Regions from separate parts of the Halomonas sp. NyZ770 genome, predicted to be linked through region 3. Evidence: predicted binding sites of a transcription regulator. Region 3 holds the regulator's gene; each other region holds the start of a gene.
What was found. Region 3 encodes LexA, which represses DNA repair genes until DNA is damaged. Its sites were predicted from a motif close to TACTGTNTANNTANACAGTA; they were not measured.

Region 1 (4,161 bases), 1.8 Mb from region 3:
TGACCTGTTCCTGGGTCATGCCCGGCTGGAGCTGGCTGACCATCTCCTGGGTGACCAGGTTGCCCTGGGGGATGTCGCGCTTGTACACGCCGACGTAACTGCAGCCGCTAACGACGGTCAGGGCAACGGAAAGAGTAATGATACGAGTCAATTTTTGCATTTGAGCCTGTTCTTCACTATCGTGGTTTCGGTCGATGATACCCGACCTAACCTGTTACTGCGAAGAGCAACCATGGCCGATCAGAACCATGAACTACGCAAAGCCGGGCTGAAAGTGACCCTGCCGCGCGTCAAGATCCTGCAGATTCTCGAAAATGCTTCGGGCCAACACCACCTTAGCGCAGAAGAAGTGTATAAAACACTGATTGATGCGGGCGAGGATGTTGGTCTGGCGACCGTCTACCGCGTGCTGACTCAGTTCGAGTCGGCAGGCCTTGTGATTCGTCACAATTTCGACGGTGGCCATGCGGTCTTCGAGATGACCCAAGAAGACCACCATGACCACATGGTGTGTCTGGAAAGCGGTGAAATCATCGAGTTCGTCGATGACATCATCGAGCGTCGCCAGCAAGAGATCGCCGAAGAGCACGGCTACGAGCTAGTGGACCACGCTCTGGTGCTGTACGTACGCCCCCGTGGGTCGGACGTCACGCGCCAGGACAGTGGCCCCACGAACCGCAAGTAGTCCGCTGCCACATGAAAACGCCCTTGGGGTGCCAGAGCAGTTCATCTGGCGCCTCAGGGGCGTTTTTGTAGGTCGCGTGATGGCCGAGCGCTGCCTTCGCCCGGCGAAGGGCAAAGGCTTGGCGTGGGTTTGGTTGAGTTTGGTTGAGCTTAGTGAGGAGGGCGCTGGCTGGCGTGCAGCATCTCGCGGGCATGGGCCAGGGTCTGGTCGGAAAGCGTAACCCCGCCCAGCATGCGGGCCAGCTCGCTGATGCGGCCTCGCTCGTCCAGCAGTGCCATGTGGGTCAAGGTGGTATCGCGTTTGGCGCGTTTTTCGATATGCAGATGCTGATGCGCCTGGGCGGCCACCTGCGGCAGGTGGGTCACGGTCATCACCTGGCCGTTTTCGCCCAGCTTGCGCAGCAGCTGGCCGACGATTTCGGCCGTCGCACCGGAAATACCCACGTCCACTTCATCGAAGACCAGGCTGGGAATGGTGGAGTGCGAGGCCGCCACGACCTGAATGGCCAAACTGATACGCGACAGTTCACCGCCGGATGCCACTTTCGCCAGCGGGCGCGCAGGCTGGCCAGGGTTGGCACTGATCAGGAACTGTACGTGATCCAGCCCTTCTGGGGTGGGCGTGTCGCGAGGGGTAACGTCGACATCGAAACGCGCCTTGCCCATGGCCAGAAAAGCCAGCTGCTGCTGGACTTCCTTGCCTAGCCGCACCGCTGCCTTTTGGCGAGCGTCACTGAGCAGCTTGGCATCGCTGCGGTAGCGCTCGCGGTAGTCGGCCACCTGGCTGCTCAGGGCCTCCAGGTCATCATCGCTGGCTTCCAGTTGCGCCACTTCCTGGCGTAGCTGGGCATGCAGAGCGCAGATTTCCTCCGGGGCGACATGGTGCTTGCGCGCAATGCGGTGCACGTCGCCCATGCGCTCCTCGACCCAGGCCAGGCGCTCGGGGTCCAGTTCGGTGGTGCTGGCCAGACGCTGCAGCTCGCTGGCGGCTTCTTCTACCTGAATGCGCGCATCGCTGAGCATGGCCAGGGTGTTGGCCAGCGTACCCTTGTCGCTGCCGGGCAGGGCGCTCAAGTGCGCGTAGGCCTGGTTCAGCAACGACAGCGCACCGCCCTCATCGTTTTCACAGCAGTCGGCGGCAAACTGGGTTTCTCGCAGGGTCTCTTCCGCGTGGGCCAGCGTGTGCTGCTCTTCTTCCAGGGTTTGCAGCTCGCCTTCGGCGAGGCCCAGCTGGTCGAGCTCTTCCACCTGATAGCGCAACAGCTGGCGCTTGGCCTCTACCTCGCTGCCCTCTTCACTGAGCTTTTTCAACCGACGGCGGGCATTGCGCCATTCACGGTAAGTCTCGGCCAACTTTTGGCTGCGCTCACGAAGCCCGGCGTAGTCATCCAGCAGCGCCAGGTGGGTTTCTTCCCGCATGAGCGCCTGATGGGCGTGCTGGCCATGGATTTGAATCAGCTGTTCGCCCAGCGATTTCAGGTCGGCAATGGTGGCCGGGTGGCCGTTGATCCATGCTTTGGAGCGCCCGCTGGCGGTAACGACGCGGCGTAACAGGCACTCGTCGGTAGGCAGCTCTCGGGCCTGCAGCCACTCGATGGCGGCGGGCAGGTGTTGAATGTCGAAGCGGGCGGAAAGGTCGGTGCGCTCGCAGCCGTGGCGCACGCTGCCTGCGTCGGCACGCTCGCCCAGGCAGAGCCCCAGTGCGCCCAGCAAGATGGATTTACCCGCCCCGGTTTCCCCCGTGATGGCGGTCATGCCACGGCTGAGGTCGAGTTCAAGGCGGTCAACAATCGCGTAATCCTGGATCGCTAGCTGTGTCAGCATGAGGCCTCCTGAGGCGGTGCATCCCGAATGCTGGATGCTTATCCAATAATTGTTGTTTTATACAGTAGTCGATAACTCACTTCAATGCCCCTCTTGAGATGGCTTTGATGGCCCCCATATAGCTTTTATCCGTGGTCTAAATCCCGCGAATCAACTCAGGTGGCCGCCAACGGCACCGCTACGTATTTCAGGAGCAAGGCATGGCTAAAGAACCGCAAACCCCGTTGGATGAAGAGCTGGCGCGTCAGGAGCAGGAAGCCGAAGTCACGGAGCCAACGGCAGAAGAACGCCTGGTAGAAGGCGAGCTGGAAGGGCTGATCGAAAACGAAGCAGTGCTCGATGGCAGCGTAGGCAACCCTGAAGCCGACGTGCTGGCCGCCCAGGTAGAAGAGCTGGAGCAGAGCCTGGCCCAGGCCAAGGACCAGGCCCTGCGTGCCGCCGCTGAAGCACAGAACGTGCGCCGTCGCGCCGAGCAAGAGGCCGAAAAGGCGCGCAAGTTTGCGCTGGAGAAGTTCGTCAAGGAACTGCTGCCCGTCGTGGACAGCCTGGAGAAAGCCCTGGAAAGCATGCAGGAAGACGCTTCCGACGTGCATCGTGAAGGCGTCTCCATGACTCTGAGGATGCAGCTGGGCGTGCTGGCCAAGTTTGGCGTCGAAAGCATCGAGCCCCAGGGCGAGCCCTTCGACCCGCAGGTGCATGAAGCCATGGCTATGGTGCCCAATCCCGAGCTGGAGCCCAATACGGTAATGGACGTCATACAGAAGGGGTACTCCCTGAATGGCCGTCTGGTGCGTCCTGCGATGGTGGTGGTCAGCCAGAAAGCCGGTTAATCCGATGACGCATTGCAGAAAAAAGCCCTTGAAATGCGCCAGCCGGCCCCCAAATAAAGGGCAACCCGCGAGAATGCTCGCAAACGCCTTAAACAGTTTTGACGGCGTAAACCACTAGTTTTTTGTTTCAACCGAATTCGAGGTTTTTGCTATGGGACGCATTATTGGTATCGACCTGGGCACCACTAACTCTTGTGTAGCCGTGCTCGATGGTGACAGCGCTAAAGTCATTGAAAACGCCGAAGGCGGTCGTACCACGCCTTCCATCATTGCCTACACCGATGACGGCGAAACGCTGGTAGGTCAGGCGGCCAAGCGTCAGGCCGTGACCAATCCGGAAAACACCCTTTACGCCATCAAGCGTCTGATCGGTCGTCGTTTCAAGGACGACGTCGTTCAAAAAGACATCAAGATGGTGCCGTACAAGATTGCCGAAGCCGACAACGGTGACGCGTGGGTAGAAGTCAAAGGCAAGAAGATGGCTCCCCCGCAGGTCAGCGCCGAAGTGCTGAAGAAGATGAAGAAAACCGCCGAAGACTACCTTGGCGAGCCGGTGACCGAAGCGGTCATCACCGTACCGGCCTACTTCAACGACAGCCAGCGTCAGGCCACCAAAGATGCGGGCCGTATTGCCGGTCTGGACGTCAAGCGCATCATCAACGAGCCGACTGCCGCAGCGCTTGCCTACGGCATGGACAAGTCTCGTGGTGACAAGACCATCGCGGTCTACGACCTGGGCGGTGGTACCTTCGATATCTCCATCATCGAAGTCGCCGATGTCGATGGTGAAACCCAGTTCGAAGTACTGGCCACCAACGGTGAC
Region 2 (4,161 bases), 460 kb from region 3:
ACGGCGTAGAGCGGCCCCGACAGCAGGGGGAGCATGCCACGCAGCGTCAGGCGGCCCAGCAGGCGGCGCATGACCAAACGCAGCACAAAGCTGCTCAGGCTCACCTTCAAGCGGTAAAGAATGGCTCGGCAGGTCAGCTTCCAGCCGTGCAGGTACGCGTGGGGGTCGACCCCGTAAATCCGGTGGCCTGCGCTGGGGTACTCCAGTGCGGTTCTGGATACGCCGTGGACGGTCAGCTGCACGGCGGGCGGCATCGGGGAGGCGCTGGGGTAGGGCAAGCCTGCCAGGCGGCTGACCTGCGCCACGCCGCGCAGAGAGTTCCAGTAGAGAAAACCGATTTCCAGCACGGTAACGATGCCAGCAAACAGCATGTAGCCTGCCCAGTAGGGCAGCTGTGCCTGCCACCCCAACGCTTCCCAGTTGTCGACGGCGTGTGCCCGCATCCACCACTCCGCTCCACCTATCAAGGTGCCCGAGACGATACCTGCCAGCGCGGCCCACACGATGATCCAGCGGCGCGCCTTCTGCACTGCTGCAGCGTCAGGGGCCGAATGGGCAGGGTGGCGCTGAAGGTAGCCCGTGATGTAGCGGCTCGCCCAGCGATGGGCCACGTCCGGGCTGGGCGCATACTCGTCATCAGGTCGTTGATAGGACATAAGGCAAACTTTTGGCGTACGGAATCACTAGCCTAGCGGCTATCGGTGAGAAGTAAACGCTGCGATGGCTCCCGGGTGGGTACCGGCTTCCAGCAACTCGTTCCAACGCGTGGTGTAGCGGCGCGAACGGTGCCCGCAGCGCAGCTGCCAGGCGGCGTCCGGGTCGCGCATGCCAAAGTGGATGGTGCCTTGCCCCATCCGCTGGTTGATGGCATCCACCGCCCGCATCACGTGGGGGTGCGCTTTGGCAGGCGGTGCCAGCAGCGAGAGCTGGTACTGCTGGGCGTCTACCAGGTCCACCAGCATGACGCCTGCTTTCATGAACACGTATCCGGGGCGGTACATCTGCTCCATCCCTTCCTTGACGGCCTGCAGAATGAGCCGCGTGTCGTCGGTGGGAGCATCGAGGGGAATCATGGCGCGGGGGGCCAGCTGGGGCAGGTCCTTGCGATGGCGGCTGGTGGTCAGAAACATCAGCACCGCACGGGCCAGACTACCCTGCTGGCGCAGTTTCTCGGCGCTGCGCTGGGCGTGCTGGCGCAATGCATCGTGCAGCTCCTCCTTGCGCCCCGTGGCTCGCCCGAAGGAGCGCGAGGTCATGATGCGTTGGCGGGGCTGTTCGACGGCGTTCATCTCCAGGCAGGGCGTGCCGCGCAGCTCGAGGGCGGTGCGCGCCAACACTACCGAAAAGCGCTTGCGCAACTGCTTGGGGTCGCTCTCGCGCAGCTGCCAGGCGGTACGAATACCGCTCACGGCGAGCTGCTCGGCAAGCCGTCGGCCGACTCCCCATACCTCGCTCACCGGAAGCTGTTTGAGCAGTGCCTGGGTGGTGGCGGTGTGGGCAGCCAGCAGGCATACCCCTTGATAGTGTGGCTGCTGCTTGGCCACGTGATTGGCCAGCTTGGCCAGCGTATGCGTGGCCGCCAGCCCAACGCAGACGGGCAACCCCAGGTAACGGCGAACACGGCGGCGTAGCGCCACGCCCATGGCCTGGCACTGGGCGTCATCGAAGCCATCCAGGTAAATGAACATCTCATCGATGGAGTAGGGGGCGACCTCTGGGCAGGCTTCACGCAGCAGCTGTGCCAACCGCGCCGACATGTCGCCGTACAGCTCGTAGTTGGAGGAGCACAAATGGATCTGGCCCCGACGCCGCAGCCCTTCCAGCTGGAACGCTGGCGTCCCCATGGCAATGCCCATGGCTTTCAGCTCGGCAGAGCGCGCAATCACGCAGCCGTCGTTGTTGGACATGACGCCCACGGCCTTGCCTTCCAGCGTGGGCTGGAATACCCGCTCGCAGGAAACGTAAAAGTTGTTGGCATCCACCAGACCGATCATGGCAAATACTCATGAATGACGGCGCGCACTACCCCCCATAGCTGGCACTCGGCCTCTTCCAGCGGCAGCGGAGGGTAGTGCGGGTGAGACGAGCACAAATGCGGCGCACCGCGATACAGCGCGTAGCGCTTGATCAACAGCTCCTCGTCGAACAGGGCGACCACGATGTGGCCCAGCCTAGGCGGCACGCTGCGGTCTACCACCAGCAGGTCGCCGTCGAAGATGCCCCACCCCTCCATGCTGTCGCCGCGGGCGGTCAGGTAGAACGTCTGTGTCGGGTGCTTGATCAGCCGCGTGTTGAGGTCCAGCGTGCGCGGCTCGTAATCCTGCGCGGGGGAAGGAAAGCCGCTAAAACCCGCGCGACCACTCAGCGAGGCAAACGGAAGAGGCAAGGGCGTTGACGGCAAGGCGGTCGCAACGGCAGTGGGTTGAGACGGCATCGTCGGGCTCCTCACGAATGAATGGTGTGTTTATATACAGTATTTATAGCCAGTATTCATTCATGCGGGAAAAAATGCAAGGTGCCGGGGCGAAGGTAAGGGGACGAGGAGGCTAACGGGCCAGCCAGAGGCCAACCACCAGCGCACTGATGACCGTGATCCAGAACACGAGATTGCGGGCGCGGGTGTCGCGACGAGGTTTCATCGGGTTGTCTCCAGCAGATAGCAAAGGGTGGCCCACCATGGGCCGCTCGAAATCAGCGCATAGGCTATGCCAGGCATGGTAACGTTTGGTGCTCGAAGCGTCATCCGGCGCAGGGTTTTTCGTGAAGAGAGAGGGCTGATGAAAGGTTCCGAGTTTAGCGGCAGTACGCCGCTGTCGTTGGCCAATGGGCGCCTGGCGGCCCTGAGCTGGGGGCGCCACGATGCCCCGGTATGGGTCGCCCTGCACGGCTGGCTGGATAACGCGGCGAGCTTCTCGCGGCTGGCTCCCTTGTTGGTCAAGCGACTGAACATTCGTATCGTTGCCCTCGATTTTCGCGGGCACGGCCACTCGGCCCATACGCCCTTCGGCAGCGACTATGCGCTGTGGGACTACCTTCACGATGTGCTGGATGCCATGGAGGCGCTGGAGATCGAGCAGGCCACGTTGCTGGCGCACTCGATGGGGGCGGCGGTCTCCTGCCTGCTGGCAGCGGCGCTGCCCGAGCGTGTCGCACGGCTGGTGCTGCTGGATGGCCTGGGGGCACTGAATACGCCCGCAGAGGAGACGGCCAGCCAGCTGCGCAAGGGCCTCACCGCCCACCGCCGCGTCGCTTCGCGCACGCCCCGGTATGCGGATATCGAACAGGCCGTTGCCGCCCGGGTGGCAGGCGGCGTGACGCCGCTGGATGCCATCACGGCTAGGCCGCTGGTCGAACGTAACACCCAGGCCACGGCGGATGGCAAGGTCGCCATGCGCACCGACAGCCGCCTGCTGAAGCCTTCCCTGGTCCGCCTGACGCCGCAGCAGGTGCTGGCCACACTGGCAGAGATTCAAGCCCCCGTGCTATTGATAGAAGGAGAGCGCGGTATTCTCGGCGAGCGCCAGTGGGCGGTGGCCGCTCGGCAGGCGGTTCCCCGCCTCACTCGTCATGTGCTGGCGGGGGGGCACCACCTTCATCTGGAGCCGCAGGCCGTGGCCCAGGTCGCCGAGGTGATTTGCCGTAGCCCCAGTGGTGAAGAGTAGAGTGGTGAAGAGTAGAGCGGTGAAGAATAACGCAATGAAAAATAACAAGGAGGGCGTGCCGTGGTGAGTCTGTTGGCAGGGAGAGCGCTGGGTGAGGGAAATAAGGTGGCCCTGGTGCTGGGCAGCGGCGGGGCCAGAGGCTACGCGCATATCGGCGTGATCGAGGCGCTGGAAGCGCGGGGCTTCGAGATCATCTCGATAGCGGGCTGTTCCATGGGCGCTCTGATTGGCGGTATCTACGCATCGGGCAAGCTGCCCCAGTACCGGGATTGGGTGTGCCATCTCGACTATCTGGACGTGCTGAAGCTGGTCGATGTGACCTGGAGCCCCATGGGGGCCATGCGGGCCAACAAGGTCATGAGCAAGCTGGAAGAACTGGTGGGTGACGTACTGATCGAGGATCTGCCGATCCCCGTGACCACGGTGGCCACCGATCTGGTACGCCAGCGCGAAGTGTGGTTTCAAAATGGCCCGCTGCTACGCGCCATACGCGCCTCCA
Region 3 (4,161 bases):
ATGACCGGGCCTAAAGGTTGAGTCATCGTACTGGGTCCAGGAAAAAGGGCGTCATTCTAGACCACCCGTGTGATCTTTCAAAATGTGGAGTATGCCAGCGGGGAAAACGTCAATGCAGCCATACTGGCGTACCCGGCACAGCCCGTTTGAAAAGCCAGAGCAGGTCGGGATTACGTAGACGCACACAGCCGTGAGAAGCAGCAAGGCCCATGGGCTGGTCAGGGGGAGTACCGTGCAGGTAGATGTAGCGACGCTGGGAATCGACACAGCCGCCGCGATTGATACCGCGCTCCAGGCCACATAGCCACAGTATGCGGGTCAAGATCCAGTCGCGCTCGGGGAATTCGACCGCCAAATCGGCAGAGTAGACCTCTCCGGTCCAACGACGCCCCCGAAAGACCGCATCCTCGGGTAGCCCATCGCCAATCGCTGCTCGAATGTAGTGCCAACCCAACGGAGTACGTCCACTGCCCTCTTCTTGCCCTACGCCGGCCTTGCCCGTCGAAATGGCGCATTCATGCTCTAGCGCGCTCCCCTGCCACCAGCGCAGGCGTTGGGCCTCGGTGTCGATTTCCATCCAGCCACCGTCAACGGGCGGCAGGTCAGCCAATCTGGGCGTGTGCATGGGGCTTCTCATCCACGGTTGCTGCGGGCAACGGCATCGGCGCGCTCATGGCCGCCACCACGACGGGGCGCAGACGTCGGATCAAGTCGCGTACCGTTACCTGCTCTTGATAATCCTTGGCGGCGATATCGCGCAGTGCATCCAGGCCAGACAGAGTGAAAATCACCGTGCCCAGCATGAAGTGCAGCCGCCAGAAACGCTCGGCATCTGGCAGCTCGGGGGTCGCCCGGCGCACCAACTCCGTGAAGCGCGTGAAGACATCGCCATACTGCTGCTGAATGTAGCGACGCAGGTGTCCTTGCGCCTGGCTGTAAGCCAGCCCCAGCAGCCGCATGAACACTTTCAGGCTATGCCGCTCGGCAGGCACGGCCAGCACGGTAGTGGCCATGGTTTCCAGCAGCACCTCCAGAGGAATGGCCTGGCCTTCGTAGCGCGCTTCCAGCTCGTCCAGCGCAGTATGGAAGCGTTCGGAGAACGGGTCCAGGTAACGGGCAAATACCGCCTGTATCAGCGCTTTCTTCGACCCGAAGTGATAATTGACGGCAGCAAGGTTGACCCGCGCTTTGCTGGTGATATTGCGCAGTGATGTCTCGGCAAACCCCCGCTCTGCAAAGAGCACCTCTGCCGTATCCAAAATACGTGTGACCGTATCCGACTGGGCCATAGCGCCCTCCCAAAACAGGTGTTTAAAACATGGCGATCGCGTTGGCGAATAGTATGCCATTACCCCTGCTGGCTCAAACGATTATCCCGCTCAAGGTTCAGGCTGCGTGCCACGGTACGGATTGCAACTCATCATGTACTGGACAGAGCAACATACTGTATACTTAAACACATACTGATTTTACGGACATGTAGCGACTGTCTTTTCACTGTTTGGAGTCTGATATGTCACGCCCACTCACCGCACGCCAGCAGCATGTATATGATTTTATCGTGAAGACCATGGGCGAGCTTGGCTACCCCCCTACCCGCGCCGAAATCGCCAAGGCGCTGGGCTTTCGTTCCCCCAACGCCGCCGAAGAGCATCTGCGCGCTCTGGAGCGCAAAGGTGCCATTCGCATCATTCGCAATACGTCCCGCGGCATTCGCCTGCCCAACCAGGAACCGCTCGACGCCACGCCCCCGGCAGCCGAGCCTGCCAGCGCCGCCAACGATGCCACGCCCAGCGGGCTGCCGGTCATTGGCGAAGTCGCGGCGGGCAGTCCCATTCTGGCAGCGGAGCATATCGACCGTTACTGCCCGCTCCCTGCAGAGTACTTCACCCCCAAGGCCGACTATCTGCTGCGAGTTCGCGGCCTGTCGATGAAGGACGTGGGCATTCTGGAAGGCGATCTGCTGGCGGTGCATCGTACCGACCGCGTGCGTGACGGTCAGATCGTCGTCGCGCGCCTGGAAGACGAAGTCACGGTCAAGCGTTTTAAACGTCAGGGGCATCACGTCACGCTGCTCGCCGAGAACGAAGACTTCGCCCCCATCGAAATCGACCTGAGAACTCAACAGCTGGATATCGAAGGCGTCGGGGTAGGCGTCATCCGAGGCGGGAACGGCCAGGCACTGGGCTAAAATACTGGGCCAGGGCACTGGACCAAGCCACCGCCTACTGCATATCGATGTAACGATGGTCGTTGAACGTGGCGACCCAGTGCGGGTGGTAGACCAGCAAGATACTCAGCAGCATGCCGGTGATGAAGGCTTCCGAGGGCATCAGCAAGGGTAAAAAGCGGGCATACTCCTGAGCCAGATAGATCGCTTCAGGGTCGGTGCCCGCCACCAGAATCAACCCCACGGCCGCCAGCCCGCCTCCTAGCGTGGCCAGCGCAGCACCGAAAAAACCGCAGGCAAACAGAAACACCATCAGATTGTCCGGCAAGCGGCGATCCACGATACGCCATACCACCCCCGTGATCACGGCGGGCACCAGTCCCGTCACCAACACGTTGGGCCCCAACAGCTCCCAGGCATTGCGCCCGATCACCACCATCGCCACGTTGAGCAGCAGGTTGCTGATCAAGGCCAGGGGCACCTTGAACACCAATGTCATCAGCACCGTGAACACCAGATGCAGGGTCAACCAATCGACCGCCTGGGCCCGCAGCTGCCACATCAGCATCACGGCAAGCGTCGCGGCCATCCAGCGATGCTGCAAACCGGTATCTTCCAGCAGCGGCTGCCAGGGGCGCTGCCAAAGCACCCACCCCAGCGCACCTGCCGACACCAGCCAGGTAACCAGCAGTGCCCAGGTGGCCAGCACGCTTTGTGCAAAGGACATGGCGCCCCTCCCCGGTGGGCGAGTTAGCTGAACACGACGGTCTTGTTACCGTGAATCAATACGCGGTCTTCCAGATGCCAGCGCAGGCCGCGAGCCAGCACGGCTTTTTCCACATCACGGCCAAAGCGCACCAGGTCGGTGGGCGTGTGGCAGTGGCTTACCCGATGGATATCCTGCTCGATGATGGGCCCCGCATCCAGCTCTTCGGTCACGTAATGGCAGGTGGCACCGATCAGCTTGACGCCACGCTCGTAAGCCTGGTGGTAAGGCTTTGCCCCGGCAAAGGAGGGCAAGAAGCTGTGATGAATATTGATGACGCGCCCGGCATAGCGCTCGCACAACGAGGGGGGCAGTATCTGCATGTACCGCGCCAACACGACACAGTCGGCCCGTGCCGCATCGATTTGGGTTTGTACCTGCTCGAAAGCCGCCTGCTTGTTGGCCGGGTCCACCGGCACGTGATGATAAGGAATGCCGTACCACTCGGTGAGTGAACGCATGTCGTCATGATTGGAAATGACGCTGACGATATCGCAATCCAACTCGCCTGCCTGCCAGCGATACAGCAGATCCACCAGGCAGTGGGATTCCCGCGACACCATCAACACCACGCGGCGGCGCTTCTGGGTGTCCACCAGTGACCACTGCATATCGAATTCGGCGGCGACGGGTTCGAACGCCGTGCGCAGCGCCTCGGCCGACATGCCCAATGAATCGGCGAGAATTTCGTAACGCATGAAAAAGCGACCCGTCTCCAGGTCGGAGTGCTGGCTGGCCTCGGTAATCGAGCCGCCCTGCTGGGCAATGAAGCTGGAAACACGCGCCACGATGCCCACCTGATCCGGGCACGACACAACTAAACGGTAATAATGAGACATCAATGAACACTCTTGCGTATGTAACGGCACGTTCGCCAGGGACTTACCTGCCGACAGGCAAGCCTCACCAGGCGCGCTAGTGTAACGCAAGCGCTGCGACCAAGCACTGTGGTGCAGTGCCGCGATGATTGTTACAGGCCCCTCCCTTCCCGTATAGTTAAGAGATTACTTCCCAGGCTTTTCATGACCGATGCATCCACCACGCGTTCAACTTCGTCCCCGTCGCCGCCCGCCCCTGCACCTGCTTCCGCTAGGTGGATGCGGTGAAATTGGAATGAATCTTACGCTGTATGGATACGACGATCAGTGGATCGCCGTCGATTGCGGCATGATGATTCGTCAAGATCTGCCCAACTCGCCGCTGCAGGTACCCAACACCGACACCC

Region 1: a site for LexA is predicted at 2,556-2,575, ahead of recN (DNA repair protein RecN). Genes of this name have one in related genera too.
Region 2: a site for LexA is predicted at 2,457-2,476, ahead of LG409_RS11860 (LexA family protein). Genes of this name have one in related genera too.

The regions. Positions count from the first base shown of each region.
Region 1 covers NZ_CP085143.1:336,882-341,042, forward strand. Annotated here, with positions in the region: gene LG409_RS01645 (outer membrane protein assembly factor BamE) at 1-160, opposite strand, end outside; gene fur (ferric iron uptake transcriptional regulator) at 233-685, shown strand; gene recN (DNA repair protein RecN) at 835-2,508, opposite strand; gene grpE (nucleotide exchange factor GrpE) at 2,709-3,338, shown strand; gene dnaK (molecular chaperone DnaK) at 3,490-4,161, shown strand, end outside.
Region 2 covers NZ_CP085143.1:2,570,224-2,574,384, reverse strand. Annotated here, with positions in the region: gene LG409_RS11870 (LBF_2804 family protein) at 1-656, opposite strand, end outside; gene LG409_RS11865 (Y-family DNA polymerase) at 696-1,994, opposite strand; gene LG409_RS11860 (LexA family protein) at 1,991-2,434, opposite strand; gene LG409_RS11855 (alpha/beta fold hydrolase) at 2,778-3,662, shown strand; gene LG409_RS11850 (patatin-like phospholipase family protein) at 3,723-4,161, shown strand, end outside.
Region 3 covers NZ_CP085143.1:2,108,656-2,112,816, forward strand. Annotated here, with positions in the region: gene nagZ (beta-N-acetylhexosaminidase) at 1-26, opposite strand, end outside; gene LG409_RS09685 (L,D-transpeptidase) at 110-625, opposite strand; gene LG409_RS09690 (TetR/AcrR family transcriptional regulator) at 603-1,289, opposite strand; gene lexA (transcriptional repressor LexA) at 1,514-2,191, shown strand; gene LG409_RS09700 (energy-coupling factor ABC transporter permease) at 2,226-2,897, opposite strand; gene purU (formyltetrahydrofolate deformylase) at 2,921-3,775, opposite strand; gene LG409_RS09710 (ribonuclease J) at 4,050-4,161, shown strand, end outside.